DNA from 3 places in the Kitasatospora sp. NPDC101447 genome. Region 2 is predicted to be linked to each of the others. Evidence: riboswitches for the same ligand, from Rfam matches in the RefSeq annotation. Region 2 holds a riboswitch; each other region holds the start of a gene.
The links. A riboswitch is a leader RNA that binds a small molecule or an ion and turns the genes downstream of it on or off. The one in region 2 is predicted to bind S-adenosylmethionine.

Region 1 (4,144 bases), on a different contig from region 2:
CGGGTTCTGGTTCGAGTTCGCCGACCCGCAGGCCCAGCAGCGCATCCAGTCGGGGGAGCTGCGCCCGGACTGGGACAAGCGCGGCTTCCTGCGCGGCTACCTCGACCGGCGGTACAGCTTCGGGCGCTACTTCTCCCCGCTCCGGCCCAATCGCCCGACCAGCCCCGAGGCGCTGTACGCGCAGAACGACGTGGTGCTCTACGACCGGGAGGAGGACCCCGGCGAGGTGCGCAACCTCGCGGCCGATCCGGCCCACCGCGACCTCGTCGCCCGGTACAGCGCCCGGCTGGAGGACCTCATCACCGCGGAGGTCGGCGCCGACACCCGCGCGTGGGTCACCGAACGCCCCCGGCTGCTCGGCTGGCCCACCTGGCACGGCGACACCGACCGTCCCGTGCCCGCCGGCGCCGCGGCCCGCGGGTGAACCCGTGGCCGACCTCGTGGCCGGACCGGTGGCCGACGTCGTGGCCGACCCCACGGACGCGGCGTCACGGTCCGTGACCTCGTCGCGGTCCGCGCACGACAGGACGGGAGTCCGGCCCTACCGTGAACGTAGGACTTCTGTTCCCTTCCAGGCGGTCGTCATGCGAGCAGCCGGGCCCCACCGCCCGGCTGCCCGCCCCTCCCGTCTCCCGTTGCCCGAGAGGCGGTTGCCACCGAAGGAGTCAATGTCATGACCAGCAGTGTTGCCGGGGCCGGCCCCAGCACCCACGCCCCCGAACCCCGTCCCTTCGCGACCGGGTGGACCATCTTCGCCGGGGTCATGATGATCGCCGGCGGCATCATGGCGGTGTTCCAGGGGATCGCCGCCATCACCAAGGACAGCCTGATCGTCGTCACCCGGCACTACGTCTACTCGATGAACACCGAAGGGTGGGGCTGGATCCACGTCATCGTCGGGGTCGTCCTGGTGCTGGCGGGCGTGGCGCTGTTCAGCGGTGCTCCCTGGGCCCGGGTCGTCGGTGTCGCCGTCGCCGGCCTGAGCATGATCGCCAACTTCCTGTGGCTGCCCTACTACCCGCTCTGGGCCATCGTCCTGATCGCGCTCGACGCCTTCGTCATCTGGGCGCTGTGCGTCGGCACCACGAAGAAGGCGAGCTGACCACCCGACGGGCCGACGGCCCGTAGGAACCCCCGGGCCGGCCACCACCGCGTGGCCGGCCCGATCGCGTCCGGGGGAGGGGAGTGGAGGGCGAGCGGAGGGCGAGTGGAGGGGGAGGCTTGGCGGGCGGCCCGGGGCATCTTGTATCGTTCCTCGCGAATCATCCAGAGGGGTGGAGGGACCGGCCCTACGAAGCCCCGGCAACTCCCCGTTCGACCCGGCGTCCGAAGTACGCGCCGTGCCGTGCGGGGGCAGTGCCAACTCCGGCCTGTCGCCACTGTGGCGCGGGAAAGATGAGGAGACACGGTGCTCTCTGTGCTGTCCTTCGCCCGGGCGCTTCCCGCCCCGGCCCTTCCGCGTACCCGTCTCGTGCCCGGCGCAGGCAATCGGCCGACTTCTCCGGCCCGTCCTCGCTGACCACCCCCCGGCTCCCCGTCCGGGAGCCCCCGTGAGCGAAGCCCACCCGCCGCTCACGGGATTCGAGACGGAGTACCCATCCATGGACAACACGAGCGGCGTCGGCGTGCTCGACAAGGTCACCTCGATCCTCGGCACCCTGGAGGCAGGTCCCGCCACCCTGGCCGGACTCGTCACCGCCACCGGCCTGGCCCGGCCCACCGCCCACCGGCTCGCCGTGGCACTCGAACACCACCGGCTGGTCACCAGGGACATGCAGGGCCGGTTCATCCTCGGCCCCCGGCTCACCGAGCTCTCGGCGGCCGCCGGGGAGGACCGACTGCTGGCCGCAGCCGGCTCCGTCCTCGCCCACCTGCGCGACGTGACCGGCGAGAGCGCCCAGCTCTACCGCCGCCAGGGCGAGATCCGGATCTGCGTGGCCGCCGCCGAGCGCCTCTCCGGCCTGCGCGACACCGTACCGGTGGGGGTCACCCTCCCGATGAAGGTCGGTGCGGCCGCCCAGGTCCTGCTCGCCTGGGAGGAGCCCGAGCGGCTGCACCGCGGGCTGCAGGGCGCCCGCTTCACCGCCACCGCGCTGAGCGGGGTCCGGCGGCGCGGCTGGGCCCAGTCCATCGGCGAGCGTGAACTCGGGGTCGCCTCCGTGTCCGCGCCCGTCCGCGGCCCCTCCAACCGGGTGGTGGCCGCGGTGTCGGTCTCCGGCCCGATCGAGCGGCTCACCCGGCACCCTGGAGCCCAGCTCTCCCAGGCGGTCGTCGAGGCGGCCCACCGGCTCACCGAGGCCCTGCGCCACACCTGACCGGTTCACCGGGCCGCGCCTGCCCGGCTTCGCGCCGTTCGGCTTCGCGCTGCCCGGCTTCGCCCCGTCCGGCCTCGCGCTGCCCGGACGCGCGGTCCTCTGGCGCGGGCCGGGAGGAGGCGGCGGCCGGCGACACCGGGAACGGGGTGAACCGAACACGGCACGCCATCCGTGCAGGGGTCGGGGGCCGCGTTGCACCGCCGTCACCCGCCGCCGCCACGGCGGCCGGCGGCGGTCCGGGCTCGCCGCCTCGCGCGCTCCTCCGATCTCCCCCCGGGGCGCGCGCGAGGCGTTCCCTGCTCCACGAACTCCACAGGAGAGAAGCACAGATGAAGCACGTACGCCGGGCGGCCGTGGTCACCGGGGGTGCGGTCGCCGCCCTCGCACTGGCGGGCACCGGGACCGCCTTCGCCTGGAAGCCGAGCGACGCCTCGCTGGAGGTCGGCTGCCGGGCGGACGCCGGCCACGTCGAGCTCGTCCTCGGCAATCGCTACAAGGCCGCCGGCGACTACACCCTGAGCCTGGTCGGCGGCTCCGAGGAGTACCACGGCCGCATCGACGCCAACGCCACCGTCAAGCTGACCGTCAGCTACTCGGGCAAGGGCGACACCTGGCGCTACACCCTGGCGGACACCCACGTGGACAAGAAGGTCGCGGACGTTCCGCTGTGCCCGTCCGCCACCCCGACGCCGACCGGCACCCCGACCACCACCCCCTCCGTCCCGGCGACCCCGGTCCCGACCCCGACCAAGTCGGTCCCGGCCTCGCCGAGCGCCACGCCGTCGGCCACCACCCCGGCCCCGACCGGCACCCCGACCACCACCCCCTCCGTCCCGGCGACCCCGGTCCCGACCCCGATCAAGTCGGTCCCGGCCTCGCCGAGCGCCACGCCGTCGGCCACCACCCCGGCCCCGACCGGCACCCCGACCACCACCCCGTCGGCCACGCCGTCCGCCATGCCCAGCGCGACCGGCACCGCCCCGGCGCTGGCCCAGACCGGTGGCGGGGACAACACCCCGCTCGCCCTGGCCGGCGGCGCCGTGCTGGCCGCCGGTGCGGGCCTGGTGTTCGCCGCCCGCAAGGTCGCGGCCAAGCGCCGCGCCTGACCGAGCACCGATCGGGGCGATCGCGGCGCCGGGGTCCGGGAACACCGGACCTCGGGGCCCCACGGCATTTGACGGCCTGTGCCGCCGGGCCGTCCACGGAAGGGGAGTGAGATGTTCGTCGATGGATCCTGGCGGATCACGGTGACCGGCAAGGACGCCGACTTCGACCAGCGGGCGGTGGTGATCACCCCGTACGGCACCCTGGTGCTGGCCGGCCGGGTGGGGGAGTCGCTCGTGGTCGACGCGGACACCTGGGAGCTGAGGCTCGAACACCTCCGGCCGGGCGGAGGTTGGCGCCCGGACGTCCAGGTGGTGCCCGGCCCGGTGGCCGAGACCGGCGGCGTGCGCAGCCGGGAGGTCCGCGCCCGGGACTGCCACTGGCCGGGCGTGCCCGGCACCGACCTGCCGCGCAACCTCGTGCTGCGCCTCGACGCGCTCGGCGCCGCGGCCCCGGCCGCGCGGCGGGAGACGACCGGGGCGATCGGACCGGCCTCGGCACCGCTGGTGCGGACCAGTTCGGACCCTGAGCTCGGCGCCCTGCGGCCGACGGAGCGGCGGGGGACGCCGGCCGACCGGACCGCCCCGGGCCAGGCGCCTGCCCCGGCCCCGGCCGTACGGCGGGCCACCACCGGCTGGTGAGGCGGGAGTCGGCGAAGAGGGGCGGCTCTGCGGGCAGCCACCCCTCGGTCGTACCGGGGCCGTCAGCTGTCGATCTTGAACGAC
Region 2 (4,144 bases):
GGGCAAGCACCCGGCCCTGTCCGCCCTCACCGGCCTCTTCCTGCACGCCGGCTGGCTGCACCTGCTGGGCAACCTGCTCTTCCTGCACGTCTTCGGCCCCACCGTCGAGCGGCGGCTGGGCCGGGCCCGGTACGCCGTCTTCTACCTGGCCGCCGGCAGCCTGGCCACGTACGGCTTCGCGCTCGCGGAGGCGCACTCGCCGGACTGCACGCGGGTGCTCATCGGAGCCTCCGGCGCGATCTCCGCCGTCCTGGGCGCCTACCTGCGCTTCCACCCGCGCGCCCGGGTGACCACCCTCGTCCCGCTGCTGTTCTTCCTGCCGCTGCGCTTCCCGGCCTGGCTGGTGCTCGGCCTCTGGTTCGCGCTGCAGTGGTGGTCGGTGCACTCGGCGGGCCCGGGGGTGGCCTACCTGGTCCACGTGATCGGTTTCTCGGCCGGCTTCCTCTACACCTGCACGGTGGTCCGCCACCCCCCGAGACGGCCCGGCTGACGCCCGATACGCTGGCGGCACCCCACAAAGGAGCGCGAACAGTGATCACCGCCATCGTCCTGATCAAGACCAGTGTCGACCGCATCCCGGAGATCGCCGAGGCCATCGCTTCCATCGAGGGCGTCAGCGAGGTGTACTCGGTGACCGGTGGATACGACCTGGTGGCGATGGTCCGGGTGCGCCGCCACGACGACCTGGCCGAGGTCATCCCGGGCCGGCTCAACAAGGTCCCCGGCGTGGCCCACACCGAGACCCAGATCGCCTTCCGCACCTACTCCCAGCACGACCTGGAGGCGGCCTTCGCCCTCGGCCTGGACGAGTAGCGGGGCCCCCGGGCTCAGCCCTCCCGACGCGCGCGGGCTCAGCCCTCCCGGCGGGTGTCCGCGACGCAACGCCCGCCCTCGTTGCGGTAGTTCCACGCCGCGCCGTCCGTGACCAGCTCGCGGACGGCGGTGAGGAAGCGGTCGATGTGCTCGTCCGGGGTCCCGGCGCCGAAGCTGACCCGGATGGCGTTCAGGCTGCGCTCGCCCGGCAGCGAGGGGTCCGGAGCGCCGCAGCTGGACTCGACGGCGGTGGCCTCGTCGTCCAGCAGGGTCCGCACCAGCGGGTGGGCGCAGAAGAGGCCGTCGCGCACCCCGATGCCGTACTCGGCGGACAGCGCGGCCGAGAAGTGCGAGCTGTTCCAGCCCCGGACGACGAAGGACAGCACGCCCACCCGGGCCGAGCCGGCGCCGAACAGGTTCAGCACCTTGACCTGCGGGACCTCCGCCAGCCCGGCGGTCAGCCGGTCGACCAGCTGCCGCTCACGGGCCTCCAGGGCGTCGAAGCCGGCCTCGCCCAGGGCGCGGCAGGCCGAGGCGATCGCGTAGGCGCCGATGACGTTCGGCGAGCCGGCCTCGTGCCGGGCCGGGCCGGTCTGCCACTGCACGGCCACCGAGCCGTCCGTCTCCCGGGCCACCGTGCGGGTCGCCCCGCCGCCGGCCAGGTACGGCTCGGCCGCGTCCAGCCAGTCCGCCCGGCCGGCCAGCACCCCGGCGCCGAACGGCGCGTAGATCTTGTGGCCGGAGAAGGCGATCCAGTCGACGTCCAGCTCGCGCACCGAGACCCGGTGGTGCGGGGCCAGCTGGGCCGCGTCCAGCACCACCCGGGCGCCGTGCCGGTGCGCCGTCCCGGTCAGCTCGGCGACTGGCCACAGCTCGCCGGTCACGTTGGAGGCGCCGGTGACGCAGAGCAGCTTGGGGCCCTCGGGCGCCTCGGCGAGCGCGGCGTCCAGGGCGGCCACCGCCTCGGCCCGGGAGCGCGGCGCGCGCAGGTAGGTCACGTCCAGTCCGGCGTGCGCCCAGGGCAGCAGCGAGGCGTGGTGCTCGGTCTCGAAGGCGAACACCCGGGTGCCGGCCGGAACGGCGGCGGCCAGCAGGTTGAGCGAGTCGGTGGTGGCCCGGGTGAAAACGACCTGGTCGCCCTCGCGCAGGTCGAGGAACTCGGCGACGGTGCGGCGGCTCTGCTCGAAGAGGTCGGTGGACAGCTGCGAGAGGTACCCGGCGCCGCGGTGCACGCTGCCGTAGTACGGCGCGTAGGCCGCGACGTCGTCCCAGACCCGCTGCAGTGCCGGCGCGCTGGCCGCGTAGTCGAGCGCCGCGTAGCCGACCTTCTCACCGCTGGCGAGCGGGACCTGGACGTCGGAGCCGAGCACGGCGAGCGGGGCGGTGGTCTCGGTGGCGAGAGAGGACATGAGGATGCACTCCTTCAGGGGCCTGGGACCCCGGGAGTGCCACTCGTCGGGTGTCCGCGCTTGTCGCACGGACGGTTTGCCGTGGCGACCCGGTCCTCACCCAGGGCACCCCGCCACGGACGGAGGGTTGCCGGACAGCAAGCTGGGGCTTGACGCTGTCACTCATGACCTGGCGCCGACTCTAGGGTCGCGTCCGGCGGGCGGTCAAACGGGCATCCACCATCCGGACAGCCGGGGAGCCCGCGCCGGAGTTTCCGACACGGGCTCCCAACCACCGCTTCAGTTACGGCTGGTGGCCTCCGACCAGCGCCGCAGCAGCTCCTGTGCGACGCCGGAGTCGATGGCCTCCGCCGCCCGCGCCATGCCCGCCGCGAGCTGCTCGGCCAGCGGCGCGTCGCCCAGGTCGAGCGCGACCAGCGCCGCCGCCGTGTTCAGCAGGACGGCGTCCCGCACCGGCCCGCGCTCGCCCGCCAGCAGACGGCGCGCGACCTCCGCGTTGTACGCCGGGTCCCCGCCGCGCAGCGACTCGATGCCGACCAGCTCGATGCCGACCTCCCGCGGGTCGAAGGAGGTCTCGGTGACCACCCCGTCGCGCACCACCCACACCCGCGAGGTCGTGGTGATGGTCAGTTCGTCCAGCCCGTCGTCGCCGCGGAAGACCAGCGCCGTCGAGCCGCGCCGGGCGAGCACCCCGGCGATCAGCCCGGACAGCCGGGTGTCGAAGCAGCCGATGGCGTGGGAGGTGACCTTGGCCGGGTTGGTCAGCGGGCCGAGGATGTTGAAGGCGGTCGGCACCCCGAGGTCGCGCCGCGCGGTGGCGGCGTGCCGCATCGAGGGGTGGAACTTCGCCGCGAAGCAGAAGGTGAGGCCGACCTCCTCGGCCACCTCGGCGACCCGCCGGGCGGAGAGGTCCAGCGCCACCCCGAGCTTCTCCAGCACGTCCGAGGACCCGGTGGAGGAGGAGGCGGCCCGGTTGCCGTGCTTGACCACCTTGGCACCGGCCGCCGCCGCGACGATCGCCGACATCGTGGAGATGTTGACGGTCTTCGCCCGGTCGCCGCCGGTGCCGACGATGTCCACCGCCGGGCCGGCGATGTCCAGCGGCTCGGCGTGCGCGTACATCGCGTCGACCAGACCGGTGACCTCGTCGACCGTCTCGCCCTTGGACCGCAGCGCGATCATGAAGCCGGCCACCTGGGCGGGGGAGGCCTCGCCGCTCATGATCCGGTCCATCGCCCACGCGGTGGACGAGCGGTCGAGGTCCTCCCCCTTCAACAGGGCCGTCAGGAGATCCGGCCAGGAGCGGACCACCTGCGCGGGGTCGCTACCGCCGTTCGCAGGGTTCACGTTCACCATGGCTGACTCCAGCTGTCGTCTGTCCCCCCGCTCCGGGGGGCGTCCGTACGGATGGAGCCAGCCTATCGAGCGGCAGGGCCCCCAGGGCCCCGTCTTCTCTAGTACTGAGACGCCGCCGCTCAGCGGGCGGCCGGCGCCCGCTTGGCCAGCCGGGCCCGCAGCAGGGTGGCGACCGCCCCGGCCAGCGCCACCGGGTCCACCGGGTGGGAGATCGCGGCGTCGGCCCGGCTCCAGGCGGCGAGCCAGGAGTCCTGCGGCCGGCCGATCAGCACCAGCACCGGCGGGCAGCCGTAGATCTCGTCCTTCAGCTGGCGCCCGAGCCCCAGCCCGCCGGCCGGGACCGCCTCGCCGTCCAGCACGCAGAGGTCCACGCCGCCCTTCTCCAGCGCCTTGAGCACCGCCGGGGTGGTCGCGCACTCCAGGTAGGACAGCTCCGGAAGATCCTCGGCGGGCCGACGGCCGAGTGCCGTCAGCACCTGCTCGCGGGTGTTGCGGTCGTCGCTGTAGACGAGGACGGTGAGCGTCTCATCGGTCGTGTACGCCATGGACCCTGCTCCCTCAAGTGT
Region 3 (4,144 bases), on a different contig from region 2:
GCCGTGGGCCGCGCCGAGCTCCTGGAGTCGGAAGGGGTCAGACCGCCGCGCGAACCATGTCCGCCTGCGGGCCCTTCTGTCCCTGGGAAATCTCGAACTCGACCCGCTGGCCCTCCTCAAGGGTGCGGTAGCCGTCCATCTGGATCGCGCTGTAGTGGACGAAGACGTCCGCACCACCGTCGACCGCGATAAAGCCGTAGCCCTTCTCCGCGTTGAACCACTTGACGGTGCCCTGAGCCATTCCGAACTCCCCTAGTGCTGTGCTGGCCCTTCACGCGCCCGCAGGTCGCGGGCCCGGGTTGGTTGACGGCCCACCCGGGGAACCCCCCCTGGGCGCGGCCGTGCACGCCGCAACCCTCCGCACGGAACGCCCAACGGGCTCCGGTGAGCGGGTGATTGCGTCGACCGCCGCTGAATGTATCCGGACCGAAGCCCTCTGCAACAGGGTCAACCGCCGGTAATTCCGCCCCGCCGGCAAGGGACAGGACGGGCCGAACCGGAAAAATCTCGGCATTCCACGCGGGACATAGCGGACGAATTACCCAAATCCCCGCGGTAATTCTGACATCGGCCTGACATGTTTCACGGCCCGGTCCCATCGGCCGGGCCCTGCCCGGCGGAACGCCGCGAACGGCCGAGAGGGAACCCCTGTTCCCAACCGAGCGACACTCTACTCCGACTCGACCCGGAAATATTCCCGCCGGAATGCAACCGGCCGCCCGTACATACGGAGAGCGGAATTCCGTACGTACGGGCGGCCGAATGGCGCGCGGGACGGCTCAGCAGCCGCCGGCCACCGCCGGAATGATCGAGACGCCGGCGCCGTCCTCGATCTCGGTCGCCAGGCCCTCGGCGAAGCGCACGTCGTCGTCGTTCACGTAGACGTTGACGAAACGGCGCAGCTTGCCGGTGTCGTCCAGGATGCGGGCGGAGATGCCCGCGTGGTTCTTCTCCAGGTCGGCGATGACCTCGCCCAGGGTGGCGCCCTCGGCGGTCACCTCGGCGGCGCCGCCGGTGTAGGTGCGCAGGATGGTGGGGATGCGGACGTTGGCGCTCATGACTCTCCTTGCGGGGGTGCGGCCCTGCGGGGCAGCGGTCGGGGCGGGCACGGGGCCGGCGGCGTGGTTCAGGCGGACGCGAGGCCGGCGGCGCGGAACGCGTCCAGCGTCGGGCGGATGACGGCGCTCATCCCGGCGTCGGAGACGGCGTCCAGGGTCTTCAGGCCGTCGCCGGTGTTGATCGCGACGGTCTCCTTGGCCGGGTCCAGCTGCCCGGTCTCGACCAGCTTCTTCAGCACGCCGACGGTCACCCCGCCCGCGGTCTCGGCGAAGATGCCCTCGGTCCGCGCCAGCAGCCGGATCGCCGCCACGACCTCGGCGTCCGTGACGTCCTCCACCGCGCCGCCCGTGCGGCGGGCGATGTCCAGCACGTACGGGCCGTCGGCCGGGTTGCCGATCGCCAGCGACTTGGCGATGGTGTCCGGCTTGACCGGCTTGATCACGTCCCGGCCGGCCTTGAAGGCGGCCGACACCGGGGAGCAGCCCTCGGCCTGGGCGCCGAAGACCCGGTACGGCCGGTCCTCGACCAGGCCGAGCTTGATCAGCTCCTGCAGCCCCTTGTCGATCTTCGTCAGCTGGGAGCCCGAGGCGATCGGGATCACGATCTGCTCCGGCAGCCGCCAGCCGAGCTGCTCGCAGATCTCGTACGCCAGCGTCTTGGAGCCCTCGCCGTAGTACGGCCGCAGGTTGACGTTGACGAAGCCCCAGCCCTCGCCGGCCGGGTCCCCGATCAGCTCCGAGCAGAAGCGGTTCACGTCGTCGTAGTTGCCCTCGATGCCGACCAGCTCGCCGCCGTACACCCCGGCCATGACGACCTTGCCCTGCTCCAGGTCGTGCGGGATGAACACGCAGGACCGGAAGCCGGCCCGGGCGGCCGCCGCGCCCACCGCACCGGCCAGGTTGCCGGTGGAGGAGCAGGACAGCGTCGTGTAGCCGAACGCCCGCGCCGCCTCGATGGCGCAGGCCACCACGCGGTCCTTGAACGAGTGCGTCGGGTTCCCGGAGTCGTCCTTGATGTGCAGCTGCGCGGTGAAGCCGAGCTCGCGGCCCAGATTGTCCGCCTTCACCAGCGGGGTCCAGCCCGGGTTCAGGTTGGGCTTGGACGCGACGTCGGCCGGCACCGGCAGCAGCGGCGCGTACCGCCAGACCGAAGTCGGGCCGGCCTCGATCCGCTTGCGCAGCTCCTCGGCGCCCTCGCTGCCGAACTCGTAGGCGATCTCCAGCGGGCCGAAGCACTCCAGGCACGCGAAGCTGGGACCGAGCGGGAAGCGGGTTCCGCACTCCCGACAGGACAGGGCGGCAGCGGGGCCGAGGTCCACGGAAACTGGTGCGGCAGTGTCGATAGCCATGACGGCGAGGCCTCTCTCCTCATCTTCCCCGCAGCGCGGACGCGCCACAGGCCGGAATTGGCACCTGTCCCGCCGGGGCCTGTCGTCGACAGCCGCGCGAGAAGGTTGCCGGGACGTCAACGGGCCGTTCCCTCAGTCCCTCTGGATGAGCTTGTGAAATTGTGGTGGTGCTCGACGGCGACCCCGGCGTGCATGGGTCCTACCGCTGTACGAAGACTGTATCCGAAGGCGCCAATCCTGAACGGGACCGTCCGCCACGCGAGATGACCCGTCCCACCCGACCCGCCGAGGAGACTTCCGTGCCCGCCGAACCGACTCCCGAGCTCCTCCCGCAGGCGGCGTCCTGGCTGCGCCGCCGCTCCTGGAGCGCGGCCGACCGGCCGGTCGACACCCTCCTCGCGGCCAAGGAACGCACCGGCCGCACGATCAGCGTCGTCCTCCCCGCCTTGGACGAGGAGGCCACCGTCGGCGACATCGTCCGCACCGTCCGCCGCGAGCTGATGGAACGCCTCCCGCTGGTCGACGAACTCGTCGTGGTCGACTCCGGCTCCACCGACGCCACGGCCGAGGCCGCCGCCGAGGCCGGCGCCCGGGTGGAGCACCGCGACGCCATCCTGCCCCGGCTGCCCGCCGCCCCCGGCAAGGGCGAGGTGCTCTGGCGCTCGCTGCTGGTCACCCGCGGCGACATCGTCTGCTTCGTGGACGCCGACCTGCGCGAGTTCGACCCGGCCTTCGTCTCCGGCATCGTCGGGCCGCTGCTGACCGACGAGTCCATCCAGCTGGTCAAGGCCATGTACGACCGCCCCCTCGAAGTCGCACTGAGCGGCTCCGCCGCGGGGGACCGCGCCGCCGTCCTCCCGGCCGGCGGCGGCCGGGTCACCGAACTCGTCGCCCGCCCCCTCCTCAACCTGCACTGGCCGGAACTCGCCGGCTTCGTCCAACCCCTCGGCGGCGAGTACGCGGCCCGCCGCTCACTGCTCGAACGGCTGCCCTTCCCCACCGGCTACGGCGTCGAACTCGGCCTGCTCGTCGACGCGTTGGAGCTGGTCGGCCTGGACGCCCTGGCCCAGGTGGACGTCGGCGTCCGGCACCACCGCCACCAGGACGGCCAGGCCCTCGGCCGGATGGCCGCCACCATCTACCGCACCGCGCTCGAACGCCTCGACCGCGCCCACCGGCTCAAGGCCTCCGCCGACCTGGTCCGCCCGGAGCTCACCCAGTTCGCCCGCGACCCGGAGACCCGCGCCTTCCTCGCCCACACCCACCCGGTGACCGCCCTGGAACGCCCCCCGATGCACACCGTCCCCGAATACGCCACCCACCGATGACGGGTTTGCCACGCCGAGCGCCCGGCAACATGCCAACCATGGGCGATCTCACGACCGAACGTTCGAGTGCGACCGGCACCGCCCCCGTCCTGGTGGCCTCCAACCGGGGACCGGTGTCGTTCAGCACCGCCGACGACGGCACGCTGACCCTGCGGCGCGGCGGCGGGGGCCTGGTCTCCGGCCTCTCCGCCATCGACGACCCGAACGCCGTCTGGGTCTGCGCGGCCCTCGGCGCCGCGGACCGCAGAGCCGCCGCGGAAGCCCCCGACGGCCGCCTCGACCTGGCCGGCCACGACGTCGGCGGGCAGGCCGTCCGAATGCTGGACATCGACCCCGAGACCTTCGCCCGCGCCTACAACGGCGTCGCCAACTCCACCCTCTGGTTCGTCCACCACCTGCTCTACGCGAC

Region 1: it holds a riboswitch for S-adenosylmethionine, as region 2 does, so the genes downstream of both, ACIRST_RS03590 (IclR family transcriptional regulator) here and ACIRST_RS13470 (aminotransferase class V-fold PLP-dependent enzyme) in region 2, are expected to answer to the same signal.
Region 3: it holds a riboswitch for S-adenosylmethionine, as region 2 does, so the genes downstream of both, thrC (threonine synthase) here and ACIRST_RS13470 (aminotransferase class V-fold PLP-dependent enzyme) in region 2, are expected to answer to the same signal.

Annotation. Positions count from the first base shown of each region.
Region 1 is NZ_JBIWNL010000002.1:235,542-239,685, forward strand. Features, by position in the region: gene ACIRST_RS03580 (sulfatase-like hydrolase/transferase) at 1-424, shown strand, start outside; gene ACIRST_RS03585 (hypothetical protein) at 674-1,102, shown strand; SAM riboswitch class I at 1,260-1,402, shown strand; gene ACIRST_RS03590 (IclR family transcriptional regulator) at 1,602-2,315, shown strand; gene ACIRST_RS03595 (LPXTG cell wall anchor domain-containing protein) at 2,645-3,421, shown strand; gene ACIRST_RS03600 (hypothetical protein) at 3,533-4,060, shown strand; partial or broken gene ACIRST_RS03605 (chitosanase) at 4,123-4,144, opposite strand, start outside.
Region 2 is NZ_JBIWNL010000007.1:218,507-222,650, reverse strand. Features, by position in the region: gene ACIRST_RS13480 (rhomboid family intramembrane serine protease) at 1-490, shown strand, start outside; gene ACIRST_RS13475 (Lrp/AsnC family transcriptional regulator) at 532-813, shown strand; gene ACIRST_RS13470 (aminotransferase class V-fold PLP-dependent enzyme) at 852-2,222, opposite strand; SAM riboswitch class IV at 2,274-2,392, opposite strand; gene trpD (anthranilate phosphoribosyltransferase) at 2,502-3,578, opposite strand; gene ACIRST_RS13460 (hypothetical protein) at 3,698-4,123, opposite strand.
Region 3 is NZ_JBIWNL010000037.1:73,701-77,844, forward strand. Features, by position in the region: gene ACIRST_RS34545 (cold-shock protein) at 38-241, opposite strand; gene ACIRST_RS34550 (ubiquitin-like small modifier protein 1) at 780-1,058, opposite strand; gene thrC (threonine synthase) at 1,127-2,407, opposite strand; SAM riboswitch class I at 2,424-2,559, opposite strand; gene ACIRST_RS34560 (glucosyl-3-phosphoglycerate synthase) at 2,707-3,735, shown strand; gene ACIRST_RS34565 (trehalose-6-phosphate synthase) at 3,774-4,144, shown strand, end outside.